4 regions of the Nonomuraea rosea genome follow, and region 2 is predicted to be linked to each of the others. Evidence: riboswitches for the same ligand, from Rfam matches in the RefSeq annotation. Region 2 holds a riboswitch; each other region holds the start of a gene.
The links. Region 2 has a riboswitch for cyclic di-AMP ahead of ABEA43_RS17600 (hypothetical protein). Riboswitches for the same ligand answer to the same signal wherever they lie in the genome.

Region 1 (3,824 bases), on a different contig from region 2:
CTGCGTACGTTCTGCGGGGGCGCGGTGTTCATCACCGGATACGTGGCCACGCTCGGCTGCACGGCCTGGCTGGCCCGGCGGGGGCTCGCCACGGCGGGGGACGTCGTGCTGGTGGCCACGGTCGGCGTGCAGTTCGTCACCCAGGCCTCCCGGCTGGCCTTCCACCTCGGCTCGGTCGCCGCGGGCCTGCGCGCCGCCACCCGCCTGGCCTGGCTCCGCACCTACGCCCGCACCCGAACCTCCGCCCCGCCCCGCACCCCGGCCCGGAGACCCGACCCCACGGGCCCCGACCCCACGGGCCCCGAGCCCACGGGCCCCGAGCCCACGGGCCCCGACCCCACGGGCCCCGACCCCACGGGCCCCGACCCCACGGGCCCCGACCCCACGGGCCCCGAGCCTGCGCGGTGCGGGCCTGCGCCGTACGAGCCGCCTGAGTGGCTTCGGGACGGGATCACCCTGCGGGAGGTGTCCTTCGCCTATCCGGGCACGGACCGGCCGGTCCTGCGCGACGTCAGCCTGCACCTGCCGGCCGGAGCCACCGTGGCGCTGGTTGGAGCGCACGGCTCCGGCAAGACCACCCTGGCCAAGCTGCTCTGCGGCCTCTACCGGCCCGACCGGGGCGAGATCCTGCTGGACGGCACACCGCTGCACAAACTCCCCCCGGAACGCTGGCGGGCCAGGATCAGCGCGGTGTTCCAGGACCTGGTGCGCTTCGAGCTGACCGCCGCGGAGACCGTCGGCATCGGCGACCTGCCCCGCCTGACGGACCGGGCCGCCGTGGCGAGGGCACTGGAGCAGGCGGGCGGCACGGAGCTGGTCGCGGGCCTGCCCCGCGGCCTGGACTCCGAGCTGGGCGGCACCTTCGCCGCCGGCGTCGAGCTGTCCGGCGGCCAGTGGCAGAAGCTGGCCCTGGCCAGGGCCTCGATGCGAGCCGGGCCGCTGCTGCTGGTGCTGGACGAGCCGACCGCGTCCCTGGACGCGCCCGCGGAGAGGGCCGTCTTCGCCCGCTACGCCCAGGCCGCCCGCCGCGCCGCCCGGGGAGCCGCCGTCACCCTGCTGATCACCCACCGTTTCCCCACCGTGCGGATGGCCGACCTGATCGTCGTGCTGGACCGCGGCCGCATCGTCCAGCAGGGCACCCACGACGAGCTGCTCGCCCGCCCCGGGCGCTACGCCGACCTGTACGCCATCCAGCGCGAAAGCCTCGCCCACCGGTGAGCACCCATGGGCGAGGCTTTCCAGAAAACGCAGCGAGCGCGCGCCCCGGGGCGGGGCGCGCGCTCGCTGTCATGGAAGGCAAGGAGCCTGCCGGTGGCCGATCAGGCGTACTGCGGGTAGCCGTAGCCCACGACCTGGGACTTCGGACGGACGCGCTCTTCGACCTTGCCGTTGCCGGTGTTGCCCTCGACCGTCGAGATGGTGCCGTCCTGGTTGTCCTTCACGACGAACCCGACGTGCTGGATGTCGCTGAGGTCCTTGCCGCCGCTCCAGGAGAAGAAGACCACGGCGCCGGGCTTGGCCAGGGCGCCGAAGCGGTGGTTGGCCTTGAACCACTTGGCGTGGGCGACGGTGTAGGCGTCCCAGCCGACCTGCGGGCGGGCGCCGGTCTGCTCACCGACCCAGGAGACGAACATCGAGCACCAGGCGGCGTTCAGGTACGCGGTCCTGCTTCCGCCGTCACGGGCGACGGTCTCGGCGGCACGCTGCGAACCGGCGTACCACTGCTGGAACTTGGTGCCGCCGCCGGCGGCGTTCTCGGAGGTGCCGACCTGAGCCTTGGCGAAGGCCAGGACCTGGTCGGCGGTGACGTTGACCTTGGTCTCCGCGGCATTGCCGCCCTTGGCGCCGGCCTCGTGGGCGGCGATGGCGGAGTCCGGGTGGCGCGCGGCGGTGGCCGCGGCGACGCCGGTCGCGGTGTCGGCGCTGGCCGTCATGGTGTGGGCGCCGAGAGCCGACGCGGCGATGGTGGCGCCGAGGAGGGCGCGGGCGATCTGGATCTTCGGGGCAGCAGTGAAACGGTGCTTCGCCATCGAGGGGGTTACTCCTTGCTTCCATGCCGCTTACCGGGTTAGCTGACGGGTTCGGGCGTGGAAGCTGCCCTACGGCACCGAAGTGCCGATTCACCCCAAAGGACTGGGTCCCCGGTTCCGCCCGAAGGCGAATTCAGCGGTCACAGGACGATCCTGTGATGTGTCGTGCGATGGTTGGACATCGCCGGACAAACCGGACGTATGCCACGAGATGCCCCATAAGGTAATACATGAGGCAAGAGGATTACAAATCCATAAAAGCCCAGCTAGGCGAGTTGCCTGCGAGCGTCGGCCAGAAGCCCCATCATGGCAAGGGATTCGTCAAGTGGCATGATCGAGGATTCGGTCCTGCCTTCGGCCGTCGCGGCACGGACTTCGCGGATCTCGCCGGCGTATCCGTTGTCGGCCGGATCGAGCACATGCTCTTCCGGCTCCATGGAGGGCCCGGTGAGGAGGATCCGCTGCGGCGCCCAGAACGGCGCCTGGATGTCCGCCCGCATCTGCGTACCCACAACACGGGCATCGTTCGGGTAATTCCCGAGCAATGAGACCTCCACCAGGGCCTTTACGCCACCGGGGTAGAGCAGGACGCCGCCCGCCTCCGCGTCCACGCCGTTGGGCGCCAGAGCGCCGGTGACACGCAGCCCCGAGGGCATCCCCAGCAGGAGCTGCGCCAGGCCGAACGGGTAGATCCCCAGGTCGAGCAGAGCCCCGCCGCCCAGCTCTGGCGCCCACAGGCGGTGCGCGGGGTCGTAGGGGGCGGCGAAGCCGAAGGAGGCCTGCACGGAGCGGAGGTCGCCGAAGCGCGGGTCGGCCGCGATGAGCCGGATGAGCGGATTGAACCGCATCCACATGGCTTCCATCAGGAACACGCCTGCCTCCCGTGCCAGGCGCACCATCTTCTCGGCGTCGTCCACGATCGCGGCCAGCGGCTTCTCGCAGAGCACGGCTTTACCCGCGGCGATGGCGGCCTCGGCCACCTGGAGGTGCTGGGTGTGCGGCGTGGCCACGTAGACGGCGTCCACGGCAGGATCGGCGCACAGACGCTCGTAGGAGTCGTACGCCGAATCCGCGCCCAGCGTGCCGGCCAGCGCCTGGGCCCTGCCCAGGTTCCTGGAGCCGACGGCGGCCACCCGCATGCCGGGCTCCGCCGCGATGGCCGCGCCCACCTTACGGGCGATGGTGCCCGTAGCCGCTATTCCCCAGCCGAAATCCCGCACGCCGGAGAGCGTAGACCCATCACGTCATGTTGAACGTGTCGGGGTCGGGCCCGATGCGCAGCCCCCTGTTCAGGGCGCCGATGGCGGCCATGTCCTCGGCGTCGAGGATGAAGCCGAACACGTCGATGTTCTCGGCGATGCGCGACGGGGTCGCGGACTTGGGGATGACGACGTTGCCGAGCTGCAGGTGCCAGCGCAGCACGATCTGCGCGGGCGTCTTGCCGTACTTGTCCGACAGCACCGCCAGCGCCGGGTCGGCGAGCAGCCCCTTGCCCTGGCCGAGCGGGCTCCACGCCTCGGTGAGGATGCCGTTGGCCTCGTGGAAGGCGCGCATCTCCCGCTGCTGCAGGTACGGGTGCAGCTCGATCTGGTTGATGGACGGCTGGATCTCCCCCTCCTCCATCAGCCTCGTGAGGGCCTGAACGGTGAAGTTCGACGTGCCGATGGCCTTCACCCGCCCGTCACGGTAGATCTTTTCCATCGCCTTCCACGCCTGCACGTACTTGTCCTGCTGCGGCACGGGCCAATGGATGAGGAACAGGTCGATGTAGTCCAGGCCCAGCCTGGACAGGCT
Region 2 (3,824 bases):
ATCGTGGCGCTGCGACTGCCGCGGAGGCCGGGCGTGGGCGGCGGCCGGCCCGACTACGCGGGCATCGCGGTGTTCACCGTGGCCATCAGCGCGCTGCTGCTGGGGCTGACGGAGAAGGGGATCGACGGCCACACCTGGACCGACGCGGCCGTGGCTGGGCCGATCGTGCTCGCGCTGGCGCTGCTGGTGGTGTTCGTGCTGGTCGAGCGGCGGGCGGCCAGTCCGATCATGCCTTTGCACCTGTTCGGCAGCCGCACGTACACCCTGGTGAACCTGACCTCGTTCAGCACGGCCTTCTGCATGTACGCCGGAGTCGTCTTCCTGCCGCGCTACTTCCAGGAGGCCCTGGGGGTCAGCGCCACCGAGTCCGGGCTGCGGATCTACCCGATGATGCTGGCGATGGTGGCGGGCAGTGTCCTCATGGGCGCGCTCATGTCCAGGACCAAGGTCTACAAGCCGTGGCTGGTCGGCGCGCCGTTCCTGCTCGCCGCCGGAGCCCTGCTCTGCCTGAACCTGACCCTGGACACCGGCGGCGTGGCCCTGGCGGTCTGGATGTTCCTGCTGGGGCTCGGGATGGGCCCGATGCTGTCGGGGCTCACGGTGGCCGCCCAGCAGTCGGTCGAGCCGCAGTACATCGGCACCGCCTCGGCGAACCTCACCTTCTTCCGGCAGATCGGCGGCTCGGTCGCGCTGGCCGTGGGCGGCACCCTCTACACCTCGACCGTCACCGCGGAGGCCCCCGTGCACGGCCTGGCCGCCGCGCACGCCTCCGCGGCGGCCGCGGTCATCCCGTCGCTCGGGGTCGTGGGGGCCTTGATCGCGCTGTTGGCGCTGGTCGCGATGCCGGGCAGGCGGCTGGAGATCCCCGCCACGCCGCAGAGCAAGGTCGAGGCCGGTTTCGCGTCATAACCGGCGTCGTGCGAAGCTGTGATTGTCCCCAAGACCACGGAGGTCCTCATGGCTGAAACACCGGAGCCGGAAATCGACGAAACTCCCGAGGACGAGATGAAGCGCAAGTTCCGGGAGGCGCTGGATCGCAAGCGCAACCAGTCCGCCGGTGCGGACGCTGGTGGCAGGGGCGGCGACCCATCGAAGATCCACGGGGCGCACGGTCCAGCTGCGAGTAAAAGACCGTTCAGGCGCAAGAGCGGCGGCTGAGGCTGGAATCAGCAGGGGGTACGGCAACGCCGTGCCCCCTTTTCTCTTTACCTGGCTAGGTAGATCTTCGCCCGATTCATGACGATGTGTTTGCGTTTGTCCGGAATTCGTGGTTACAGTGTTGAACCGTTACCAGCCGGTGGCGTGGACCTTACCCAGGAGGGACCAGCCGGCTGGCGCCGAATCCCGATCCGTCGGGAACCGGGGACCCATTGCAATTGGGGTGAGTCCGACCTCGTGTCGGTAGGGCATCTCCACGCCCGAACCCGTCAGCTAACCCGGTAGGCGAGATGGAGAGGACACCTTTCACCGCCATGCAAGAACGCGTCATACCCCCAGACAGAGTAGTGCCGGCCGCCCGCTGAGCGACCGCATTCCCCCCGGCTCTTTCCGCGCTCTCGCGTAGCGATTTCGCCAGGCGTCCTGCTCTGCTGCGCCTTTTCCTAGCGAGCGCATTCCCCCTGTCCCCTCGCGAAGGACTTCAATTCTTCATGTCTCGATCTGGCCTGCGTGCCCTCGTCCTGCTCACTGCCTCCGCCGTCGGCGCGCTGACCATCGCCGGCACCGCGGCCCACGCCGACTCCGACACGGACCGCGTCATGCTCAAGGGCTCGACCACGGCGTCGTACTTCTGGGACGACTCCTCCGGCCGCGCCGGTGACACCGGGCTGCCCGCCAGCGGCAAGCCCATGCAGAAAGGTCTGGCCGCCAGCCCGAGCTGGCCGCTGCTGACCGAGGGTTACGTGGTCTACAAGGGCAAGAGAATGCCCTTCTTCGTCGGCGACCGCGGCCCGGGCGAGCCCTCCAACCGCGGCGTCATGCTGGACCTCGACGCCAAGACCTTCGCCGAGCTGACCGGCGGCCGGTTCAACTCCAGCACGCTCGGCGTGGACGGCGTCGGCGGCGAGGGCCACATCGAGGTCGACTACGTCATCACCAAGTGGGGCGAGGGCGTGGGCAAGAAGAACTACCCCGTCGCCTTCTCGACCGGCGCCTGGTCCGAGCGCGACAGCAGCCCGGCCACGCCCCCGAAGGCCGATGAGCCCGCCCAGGGCGGCAGGTCCGTCCCGGCCGACGAGAACGCGGACGGCTGGCTCACCAAGGGCGACTCCAAGGCCACGGAGTCCGGCGAGGAGTCGGACGACACCGTGGGCACCACCATCCTGGCCGGCGCCCTGGCGGCGGCGGGCGGCGGCGTGGTGCTCGGCGGCGAGCGCATCCGCACCCTCCTCAGGTCCCGGATGCACTGAGCGAAGCTTTACTGACCGGAACCAGAATGTCATTCTGGTTCTCGTGACCACCCGCGTAGCCGTAAACGGCATCGAAATCGCCTACGAGAGCTTCGGCTCACCGGCAGGGCGGCCCCTGCTGCTCATCATGGGCCTCGGAGCCCAGCTCATCCACTGGGACGAAGAGCTCTGCGAGCTCCTGGCCGAGCAGGGACACCACGTCGTACGGTTCGACAACCGCGACGCCGGCCTGTCCACGCACTTCCACGACGCAGGCGTCCCCACGACGGGGGCGCCGTCGTCGTATCTGCTGGACGACCTGGCGGACGACGCCGCCGCGCTGATGGACGCCCTCGGCTGGCCGGCCGCGCACGTGGTGGGCGCCTCCATGGGCGGGATGGTCGCCCAGACGCTCGCCATCCGGCATCCGGCACGCGTGCTGACCCTGACCTCGATCATGTCCACCCCCGGCCCGTCGATCGCCCCGCCGACCGAGGCCGCGACCGCCGTGCTGATGACCAGGCCGCCCGCCGACCGCGCGGCCGTGCTGGCGCAGGCGGTGAAGACCTGGTCCATCATCGGCTCACCCGGCTACGACCTGGACCACGAGCGGATCTCCGCGCTGGCCGGGCTGGCCTACGACCGGTGCTTCGACCCGGCGGGCACCGCCAGGCAGCTGGCCGCCATCATGGCCTCGGGCGACCGTACGGCGATGCTGGCCGGCGTGGCCGTGCCCACCCTGGTCCTGCACGGGGAGGCCGACCAGCTCGTCCCGATCGCGGGCGGCCGGGCCACGGCGGCGGCCGTTCCTGGCGCCCGGCTGGTCACCTATCCGGGCATGGGGCACGATCTGCCGCGCCAGCTCTGGCCGGACTTCGTCGCCGAGATCACCAAGCTCACCAGCCCCTGATCCTGTGCCGTGGCCGCCCCGATCGGGGCGGCCACGCCGCGGTCAAACCTCCAGCTTCTCCTCGATGCCGCGTAGCTGGTGCCTGGCCAGCGCCAGGTTCGCGCGCGATCGATCGAGCGCCAGGTAGAGGAACAGCCCCTTGCCGCTGCGCCCGGTGATGGGCCGGATGATGTGGTACTGCTGGCCCAGCGTGATCAGGATGTCCTCGATGTTCTCCTTGAGGCCCAGCGAGTCCATCGTGCGGAGCTTGGCCTTGACCACCTCCGTGTTGCCCGCGGCGGCGACCTGGAGGTCCAGATCCTTGGAGCCGCCGAGCGCGCCCAGCGCCATGCCGCTGCCGTGATCGACGATCGCGGCTCCGATCGAGCCGTCGATCGTCATCATCTCCTTGAGGGATACGTCCATGCCCGCCATGTCTCCTGCCTTTCTGTCGGGGATGGTCAGTGCTTGCGTGCTGCGACGGCGGCCACTCCGGCAGCCGTCTTCCTGCCCTCCAGCCGCAGCAGCCCGACGTTCGTGCCGGGCCC
Region 3 (3,824 bases), on a different contig from region 2:
GGCAGGCCACCAACCCTCGCCTGCTCACCCGCCCCGACACGCTGCCCGATCGTAGCCGCCCAGGACGACTACCCAGCCGCCCTCGCCCGATCCGTCACCACCGACGGTCGAGGGTCGTCACTCGGGATCGTCGCCGGCTGGCCGCCACGCGGGCCATGATCGCCCTCCGATCGCCGCTCACGATCAGCCAGAGCACCCAGTTGACGACGCTCGCCGCGGCCCGGGCTCCAAGGCCGCCCGCGTGACGGGCTGCAGGCCGCCGCGCTGCGGACGTGGCCGTTGCCACCTTGTTGATGTCGCTCGCCGCAGCCCACACTCCGCAGGCCGCCCGCGTGCCGGACTGCAAGCCGCCCTGCGCTGCGGGCGTGGCCGTTGCCACCTTGGCCGGACGATGGCGGAGCTGGGCGACCGTGGGGGCGGTGGCGAGCGTTCCTGCGAAGCCGCTGGGACGCCAGCTGGCTGCCAGCGGCTGTGCGGGTCTTGGCCCAGCGGGCGGGTCTTGGCCCAGCGGGCGGGTCTTGGCCCAGCGGGCGGGTCTTGGCCCAGCGGCTGTGCAGGTCTTGGCCCAGTGGGCGGCGTTGCGGCGGATCATGGGCACCGGTCAGCGGGCGTCTCCCTGGAGGCGCGGACCACGTGCGGTGATTGGCGCGCCCTTGGCTCCGCCGTAAAAAAATAAAATCCGCCGTAAAAAATAAAAAGCGCGAACGCCCCGCCCGGATAACCGGGCGGGGCGGAATCACATGCCGGGACGGACTGCGCCGACGAACGACGACTTGCGCCACCCGCCCAGCTTGTCAATGCGCACCCGTTCGCCTGTCCGTGGCGAATGGATCATCTTGCCCTTGCCGACGTACATGCCCACATGGCCGAGCCCGCTGAAGAACATCAGATCGCCGGGCTTGAGCTTGCGCCACGAGACCTTGTTCCTGGTGCGTGCGAACTGGCTGCTCGCCACGCGCGGGAGCCTGACTCCGGCCTTCTTCCAGGAATACTGGACGAGACCGGAGCAGTCGAACGAACCAGGCCCGGTGCCTCCGTACCTGTACGGATCACCGATCTGGCTCTTGGCCACGGCGACGGCCCTGCGGGCCTTCGCCTGCTGGCGAGCGACCTTGGCGGCCCGTTGCCGGGCGGCCGTGGTCCTCTTCGAGGTCACGGAGGTCACAGCGGTCGAGGTCACGGCGGTGGTCGCCGCCTTGACCGGGAAAGTTCCGACCGATTCGCTCCTCGTCGCCGCCTGAGCCGTGGGGGCATGGAGGACCAAACCTCCGGCCGTCACGGTCATGGTGAGCGCTACGCCACTAAGGGCAAGGCGGGACAGACGGGGGTTGTGCAGGGAGGTAGACAGGATTTCTCCTTGTGTCTTCCACGAACGCCTACCGGGTTAGCTGACGGATTCGGGCCTGGAAGTCGCCCTACGGCGCGATTGGCGCGCCGATTCACCCCTGATCCCTGGGGAATTGGGATCGCTGGGTCCCCGGCTCCGTGCTCCTGGCTGCACGGACTCGGCAGGCCGCCGCCTGATTGATGTGTCGAAATGGGGATATCGACGGCGACCGACGGATTTCTATCTGTCTCACGTCGGGAGGGACCGACGCGGGTTCGCGGCAACATGGCGTGTTCGCCGCGACGCCAGAAGCTACGCCGAAAGGTCAAGGATCAGCAAAGCGGGACTCAGGTTGTAAAGATCAGATACAGGTGTCAGTCAGAGCGGGAACCCCTGCTGGAACACCAGGTTCCGTTATCTAAATGTGACCCTGCTCACACTTCCTGATACACCCGCTTGTCAGGTCCCAAATGTCCCTTTCGTCACAGGCGTACCGCCGTGAGCCTGAGTCCCGTGGGCGGGAGGGCGCCGGAGGCGATACGTTCCCGTTCGATGCGCCACAGCTCGTTCACGAGCTCTGTGCTGCCGTTTGTCAGCTTTCCGCTGATATATCGAGACAAGTACGGCTCCCGCCGCACGTCCCGCACCTCGAACCGCTCGGCGACGGCGGCCAGCATGGCCGCGCCCGTCGCGTGATCCTCGTGCGCCTCCCGCCACCGCTCGGCCGGGTCCCTGCCGGCCTCGCGCGGGAAGTCCGCCAGCCCGCCGGCGGCCAGCAACGACGCCGCATCGTAGAACCAGGCGGCCGCCGCCGCGTCCGCCCAGTCCCACGCGAACTCGTCCAGCACCAGCACCCCACCCTCCCCCAGCAGCTCGGACGCGCGGCCGAGCACGGTTCCAAGCGGGTGCATGTGATGCAGCGACAACGACATGACGACCGCGTCGAACGGCTCGTCGTCGTAGTAATCGGCGAGATCGGCCAGCCGCGCGGGCACCCCCGACGCCCTGGCCGCCGCGACGGCCGCCTCCGAGACGTCGATCGCGGTGACCGCGTGACCCCGCCGCGTCAGCTCGGCGGCCAGCTCGCCGCGCCCGCAACCGGCGTCCAGCACGCGCCGCCCGGTGCCTTGGAGCACCTCATCTAGCCATCTGTCGTAGTCCTTTGTCGTCATATTTCGAGGATGGCGAAGGAGACGTATCAGCACCACTGCAGGTTCGGCATGGAATCCATAAGCTGGGCGCATGCTTGAGATCTGGTCGCTCAAAGTGCTGGCGGAGGTGGGCCGGCTCGGCTCGTTCTCGGCGGCGGCCGAGGAGCTGTCGATGACCCAGCCCGCGGTCTCCCGTCAGATCGCCATGCTGGAGCGGCACACGGGGGTCAGGCTGTTCGAGCGGCTGCCGCGCGGCGTGCGGCCCACCGACGCGGGGCGGGCGGCGCTGGAGCAGGCGGACGAGGTGCTCAAGGGGATGCGGCTGTTCGAGACCCGGTTGCGGGCCTTCGCCGGCGCGGAGGCGGGACGGGTGCGGGTGTCCGCCTTCCCCAGCGCCGCGACGCGCTACCTTCCCGAACGCTTCCGCACGTTCGCGGCCAGCCATCCGGGGGTGGAGCTGTCGATGACGGTGCGGTCCGGCGCCCACGACGCGTGCGCGGCGCTGCTGGACGGGGAGACCGACATCGCCCTGCTGACCGCCTGGGACGACGCGAGCGCACCGGGGATCTCGGTGACGCCGTTGCACGAGGACGAGCTGCTGGTCGCGCTGTCCGCCGCGCATCCGCTCGCCCAGGGGGATCGGGTGCGCCTGCGGGACCTGGCCGACGAGCCGTGGATCGACGGCACGCATCCCGACTGCCTCGGGCCCGTCTCGCAGCTCACGAGCGCGCTGGGGCGCGCGCCCCGGATCAGCCACTTCTGCGACGACTGGAACGGCAGGCAGGGGCTGGTGGCGGCGGGCGTGGGGATCATGTTGTATCCGTCGATCGCCGGGCATTCGTCCGCCCGGCCCGACATCCGACTCCTGCGGCCCTCGCCGCCGCTGCCCTCCCGCGCGGTCCTCGCCGCCGCCCTGCCCCCGGACGGCCGCGCGGCCGCCGTCTCCGCGTTCCTCGCCACACTGACGGCCCCCGCCTGAGTGACGCGCTGGACGGGGCTCAGGCTTGGGGCGCGCCGCTCACGGCCCCTGCGCACAGCACGTACACACTGATCCCGGGTGCCGGGCCGTAATGCGGCCGGCACCCATGGGAAACCGCCTGCGGTCAGAAGGGCGCGGTCATGGGCGGATCGCGCCGACGATGCGGCGGCCGTAGGACGACATCTTGACGACCTTGACGACGTCGCCCGTCTGCGGCGCATGGACAATCTGCCCGTTGCCCGCATAAATGCTGACGTGTCCCAAGCCCTCGCTGAAGATGAGGTCACCCGGCTGCAGCGCGTCGAGCGAGACCTTGCGACTGGCCCCCCACGCCCACTGCTGCCACGTCGTACGCGGCAAGGACACC
Region 4 (3,824 bases), on a different contig from region 2:
ATGAGGTTGACGGTCGTCTCGTGTCCGGCCACGAGCAGCAGCACGCATGTGGCGAGCAACTCGGCCTCGGTGAGCTCCCCGACTTGCCCGAGGGCGCTCAGGAGGTCGTCGCCGGGACGCTCACGCCGGAGCTCCAGGAGGTCACGGAAGTAGTCGCGAAATTCCCTTCTGGCCCGCCCGGTTTCCGATATGAGCTCATCTGTAAGCATGGGGTCAAGGCTGCGGGCGAGCGTCTCGCTCCATCCGCGGAAGCGCTCATGGTCCTCCTTGGGGACGCCGAGCAACTCGCTGATCACCATGACGGGCAACGGGTAGGCGAAACCGGAAACCAGGTCGGCCTCGTCCGGCAGCTCCGCGATCAGCTCGGCGGTGATCGCCTCGACGCGCGGGCGGAGGCGTTCGAGCATGCGCGGGGTGAAGGCCCTGCTGACCAGCGCCCGCAGCCTGGTGTGGTCGGGCGGGTCCATCCATAGGAACGATTCCACCGGCTGACCTGCGGATTCCGTGTCCAGCGGATCGGTTCCTCGGCCGAATCGCGGGTCGCGCAGCAGCACCGTGCAGAGCTCGTGAGTGGTCGCGACGAACAGTCCGCCGCGCGTTTTGAAGATCGCGCCGAGTGCGCTCATCTCGCTATATCGGGCGTATGGTTCGCGCAGAAAATCCGGATCGAACGGATCAAAACCCAGAACGTCCGCCGGGCTCATTGCTGATGGATCGGGAACGCCGGGAGGATCAATGGGATCGCTCATGGCTTACCAAGGTGTCCCGACATATGGCGAGTACGTCATATATAGCGGATCATGTCAATAGCGATCGTCAAGAGCAGCGATTGTCACGCTTGACGACCTTTCCAGGATGCGTTTACCGTCTGCGAGGAGCGGCCTTGGCCCATCTGTGCGGTCCGAGTTCTGCTGTTGGGGGGGAGGGCTCCCGATGGATTTGCTCACTGAAGGCGTTGAGCTGAGCCATGCCGATTTGGCGTTGCTGGCGGAGCTGGCTAAGGGAGTCACGGTTGATCGGGTGGGCAGACGTCTGGATATCAGCGGGCGCACTGTACGCCGGAGGTTACGGGGCATCTGCGATCGCATCGGGGTGTCCACGGCGATCGAGGCGGTCGCATGGGCGGCCCGCCGCCAGCTGATCTAGCGACGGGTTTCGAGACGGGGCTCAGTCGGCGATGCGTACCGCGCCGGCGAACGGGCGCCGCTCGATCGAGGCGATCCGTACCACGTCGCCTGTCTGGGGGGCGTGCACCATCATGCCGCCACCCAGGTAGATACCGACGTGGTGCAGGTCGCTGTAGAAGAACACGAGGTCGCCGGCACGCAGCTCGGAGCGCGAGATGTGCCTGCCCGCCGTCCACTGGTCGCCCGTGTAGTGCGGGAGCGAGATGCCGACCCGCTGGAAGGCGGCCATGACCAGGCCGGAGCAGTCGAACGAGTTCGGGCCTTCCGCGCCCCAGACGTAGGGCTTGAGCTGCTGGCCGAGCGCCCAGCGCGCGGCCTGCGCGGCCTTGCCGCCGCCGACGATCGGCAGGTTGACGCGCACGGCGCGGGTGCCGGGACGGCCCGCCTCGCCCAGTGCCCGCTTGAACAGGTTGCTCTCGACCTTGGTGACCAGCGTGGTGATCTTGTCGCGCTTGGTCTCGAGCTCGGTGACGATCTTCTGGACCTCGTCGATGCGCGTCTTGGCGCCGGCCCTGGCGCGCGTGGCGGCGTCCATGGCCTTGGTGAGCTGGTTGAGCTCCTGGCCCTGCTGCTGTTCGAGCGCGTACGTGGTGGCGGCCTGGTCGAGGAAGGCATCGGGGTCGTCGGCGCCGGTGAACGCGAGCGCCTTGCCCATGCCGCCGGTGATGTAGGCGTTCTGGGCGAGCATGACGGCCTTGGCCCGCTTGGCGGTCACCTCGGCCTCGCTGGTGGTCAGCGTCTTCTGCGCGGACTCCGAGGCCTTCTTCGCGGTCTTGAGCCGCTCCCGCTGGCCGTTGTACTGCTCGGTCAGCGTCTCGATCTCGGTGTGCAGCTTCTCGACCTGCTTGGCCATGTCGTTGAGCGACGGCTTGGGGTCCGCGGACGCCGAACCGACGGGGATGGCGAACAGCAGCGCGGCGATTGTGAGACTTACCACACCTAGGCGATGTGGGTGCCGGGCGCGTTCTGGCGGGCGGGCGTGTTTGCCCGCCGACTTCCCCCCGCGATCGAGCGTGCGCTTCACCAACCAGCTCCTCTCGTAAGACGCCTACCGGGTTAGCTGACGGGTTCGGGCCGGAGCAGCCCTACCGAGAGACTCGGATTCACCCCAATGGTGGCGATTGGAGGGCGCCACCGGCGGGTCCCCGGCTCCCCTTGCGGGAATTGGGCGTGTTCCCGGGCGATAGACAGGGAACATCGTCGCTGGACACTAATGCACTCCGGGTTCCTGCTCAACCAGAACTGCCAAGTCTGTAGAGGTTTCGCAACTGAAGGGTCACAAGGTGATCTCGTGCGCTCCCGTACGGAACCGACTTTATGTCCTCTTTGCCCTTGCATCTGCCGAACGCAGGAACGCGCTGCCTCCGTGCCCAACTGGCCACGTGATGTAACAGGATGGGCCGAGACGTGGGTGTTAGGGCTGAGCCGTAATGAGATCTGTACTCTGGAGAGCCATGGAGCAGGTGGCCGAACTGACGGAGCCCGGACCTGGGCCGGAGAGCGCGGTGGTGGTCCGGCGTGCCCGCACGCCCGATGTGCGGACGGTCAGGCGCCTGGTGGACACCTACGCGGGCGCGGGACCGCGGCTCCTGGAGAAGGCCACGGTGACGCTGTACGAGGACGTACAGGAGTTCTGGGTGGCCGAGCTGGACGGGCAGGTCGTCGGCTGCGGCGCGCTCCACGTGCTCTGGGAGGACCTCGCCGAGGTCCGCACGGTCGCGGTGGATCCCGCGTGCCGCAAGCTGGGCGTCGGCCGCCGGATCGTCGCGGCGCTGATACAGCAGGCGAAGGATCTGGGGCTGCGACGTGTATTCTGTCTGACTTTTGAGGTCGATTTCTTCGCGAGACACGGTTTCCGTCCCATCCAGGGCACGCCGGTCTCGCCCGAGGTCTACGCCGAACTGCTGGCCTCGTACGACGAGGGTGTGGCTGAGTTCCTCGACTTGGAGCACGTGAAGCCGAACACCCTGGGCAACACCCGCATGCTGCTGCATCTGACATCGGGTGACGCGGACCTTGACCACATGGAAAGGTGATTGTTGATACCTATGTCGATACGTTGGGCAGCACAGGCATGTGTCCTGACACGTGCCACATGCGCACTCGAAGCGAGGTGACACGGTGAGCACCGGACAGCCGCCGTATCCACAGGACGAATCCGGCGAGAACCCAGCGCCTGGCACGGGCCGCCGCCCCGGCGAGCCCGACCCCGACGTCACTGTGGTCGGCTACCGGGCGGACGATGCCTACGGGCAGCAGCCCCCATACGGTCAGCAGGGCTATGGCCAGCAGCAGCCTGGATACGGGCAGCAGCAGCAGCAAGGTCAGCAGCCTCAATACGGTCAGCAGGGCTATGGCCAGCAGCAGCCCGGATACGGGCAGCAGCAGTACGGCCAGCAGGCCCAGTCGCAGCCTGACTACGGTCAGCAGCAATACGGGCAACAGCCGCAGTCCCAGCCGGACTACGGACAGCAGCAATATGGCCAGCAGCAGCCCCAGCCGGGCCAGCAGGGCTACGGCCAGCAGGCTCAGTCCCAGCCCGGCTACGGCCAGCCGGACTACGGTCAGCAGGCCCAGTCCCAGCCTGGCTACGGCCAGCAGCAGGACTACGGCCAGCAGGGCTATGGCCAGCAGGGG

Region 1: it holds a riboswitch for cyclic di-AMP, as region 2 does, so the genes downstream of both, ABEA43_RS14875 (CHAP domain-containing protein) here and ABEA43_RS17600 (hypothetical protein) in region 2, are expected to answer to the same signal.
Region 3: it holds a riboswitch for cyclic di-AMP, as region 2 does, so the genes downstream of both, ABEA43_RS19430 (C40 family peptidase) here and ABEA43_RS17600 (hypothetical protein) in region 2, are expected to answer to the same signal.
Region 4: it holds a riboswitch for cyclic di-AMP, as region 2 does, so the genes downstream of both, ABEA43_RS12390 (C40 family peptidase) here and ABEA43_RS17600 (hypothetical protein) in region 2, are expected to answer to the same signal.

What each region holds. Positions count from the first base shown of each region.
Region 1 is NZ_BAABDQ010000005.1:249,244-253,067, forward strand. Features, by position in the region: gene ABEA43_RS14870 (ABC transporter ATP-binding protein) at 1-1,218, shown strand, start outside; gene ABEA43_RS14875 (CHAP domain-containing protein) at 1,320-2,030, opposite strand; cyclic di-AMP (ydaO/yuaA leader) riboswitch at 2,043-2,179, opposite strand; gene ABEA43_RS14880 (Gfo/Idh/MocA family protein) at 2,297-3,250, opposite strand; gene ABEA43_RS14885 (aldo/keto reductase) at 3,270-3,824, opposite strand, start outside.
Region 2 is NZ_BAABDQ010000006.1:237,500-241,323, reverse strand. Features, by position in the region: gene ABEA43_RS17610 (MDR family MFS transporter) at 1-909, shown strand, start outside; gene ABEA43_RS17605 (DUF5302 domain-containing protein) at 958-1,158, shown strand; cyclic di-AMP (ydaO/yuaA leader) riboswitch at 1,326-1,461, shown strand; gene ABEA43_RS17600 (hypothetical protein) at 1,650-2,408, shown strand; gene ABEA43_RS17595 (alpha/beta fold hydrolase) at 2,452-3,297, shown strand; gene ABEA43_RS17590 (hypothetical protein) at 3,340-3,711, opposite strand; gene ABEA43_RS17585 (roadblock/LC7 domain-containing protein) at 3,738-3,824, opposite strand, start outside.
Region 3 is NZ_BAABDQ010000007.1:225,336-229,159, reverse strand. Features, by position in the region: gene ABEA43_RS19435 (gluzincin family metallopeptidase) at 1-40, opposite strand, end outside; gene ABEA43_RS19430 (C40 family peptidase) at 737-1,156, opposite strand; cyclic di-AMP (ydaO/yuaA leader) riboswitch at 1,359-1,521, opposite strand; gene ABEA43_RS19425 (class I SAM-dependent methyltransferase) at 1,810-2,499, opposite strand; gene ABEA43_RS19420 (LysR family transcriptional regulator) at 2,570-3,457, shown strand; gene ABEA43_RS19415 (C40 family peptidase) at 3,596-3,824, opposite strand, start outside.
Region 4 is NZ_BAABDQ010000004.1:298,316-302,139, forward strand. Features, by position in the region: gene ABEA43_RS12380 (cytochrome P450) at 1-626, opposite strand, end outside; gene ABEA43_RS12385 (LuxR C-terminal-related transcriptional regulator) at 934-1,146, shown strand; gene ABEA43_RS12390 (C40 family peptidase) at 1,168-2,124, opposite strand; cyclic di-AMP (ydaO/yuaA leader) riboswitch at 2,217-2,368, opposite strand; gene ABEA43_RS12395 (amino-acid N-acetyltransferase) at 2,642-3,223, shown strand; gene ABEA43_RS12400 (RDD family protein) at 3,309-3,824, shown strand, end outside.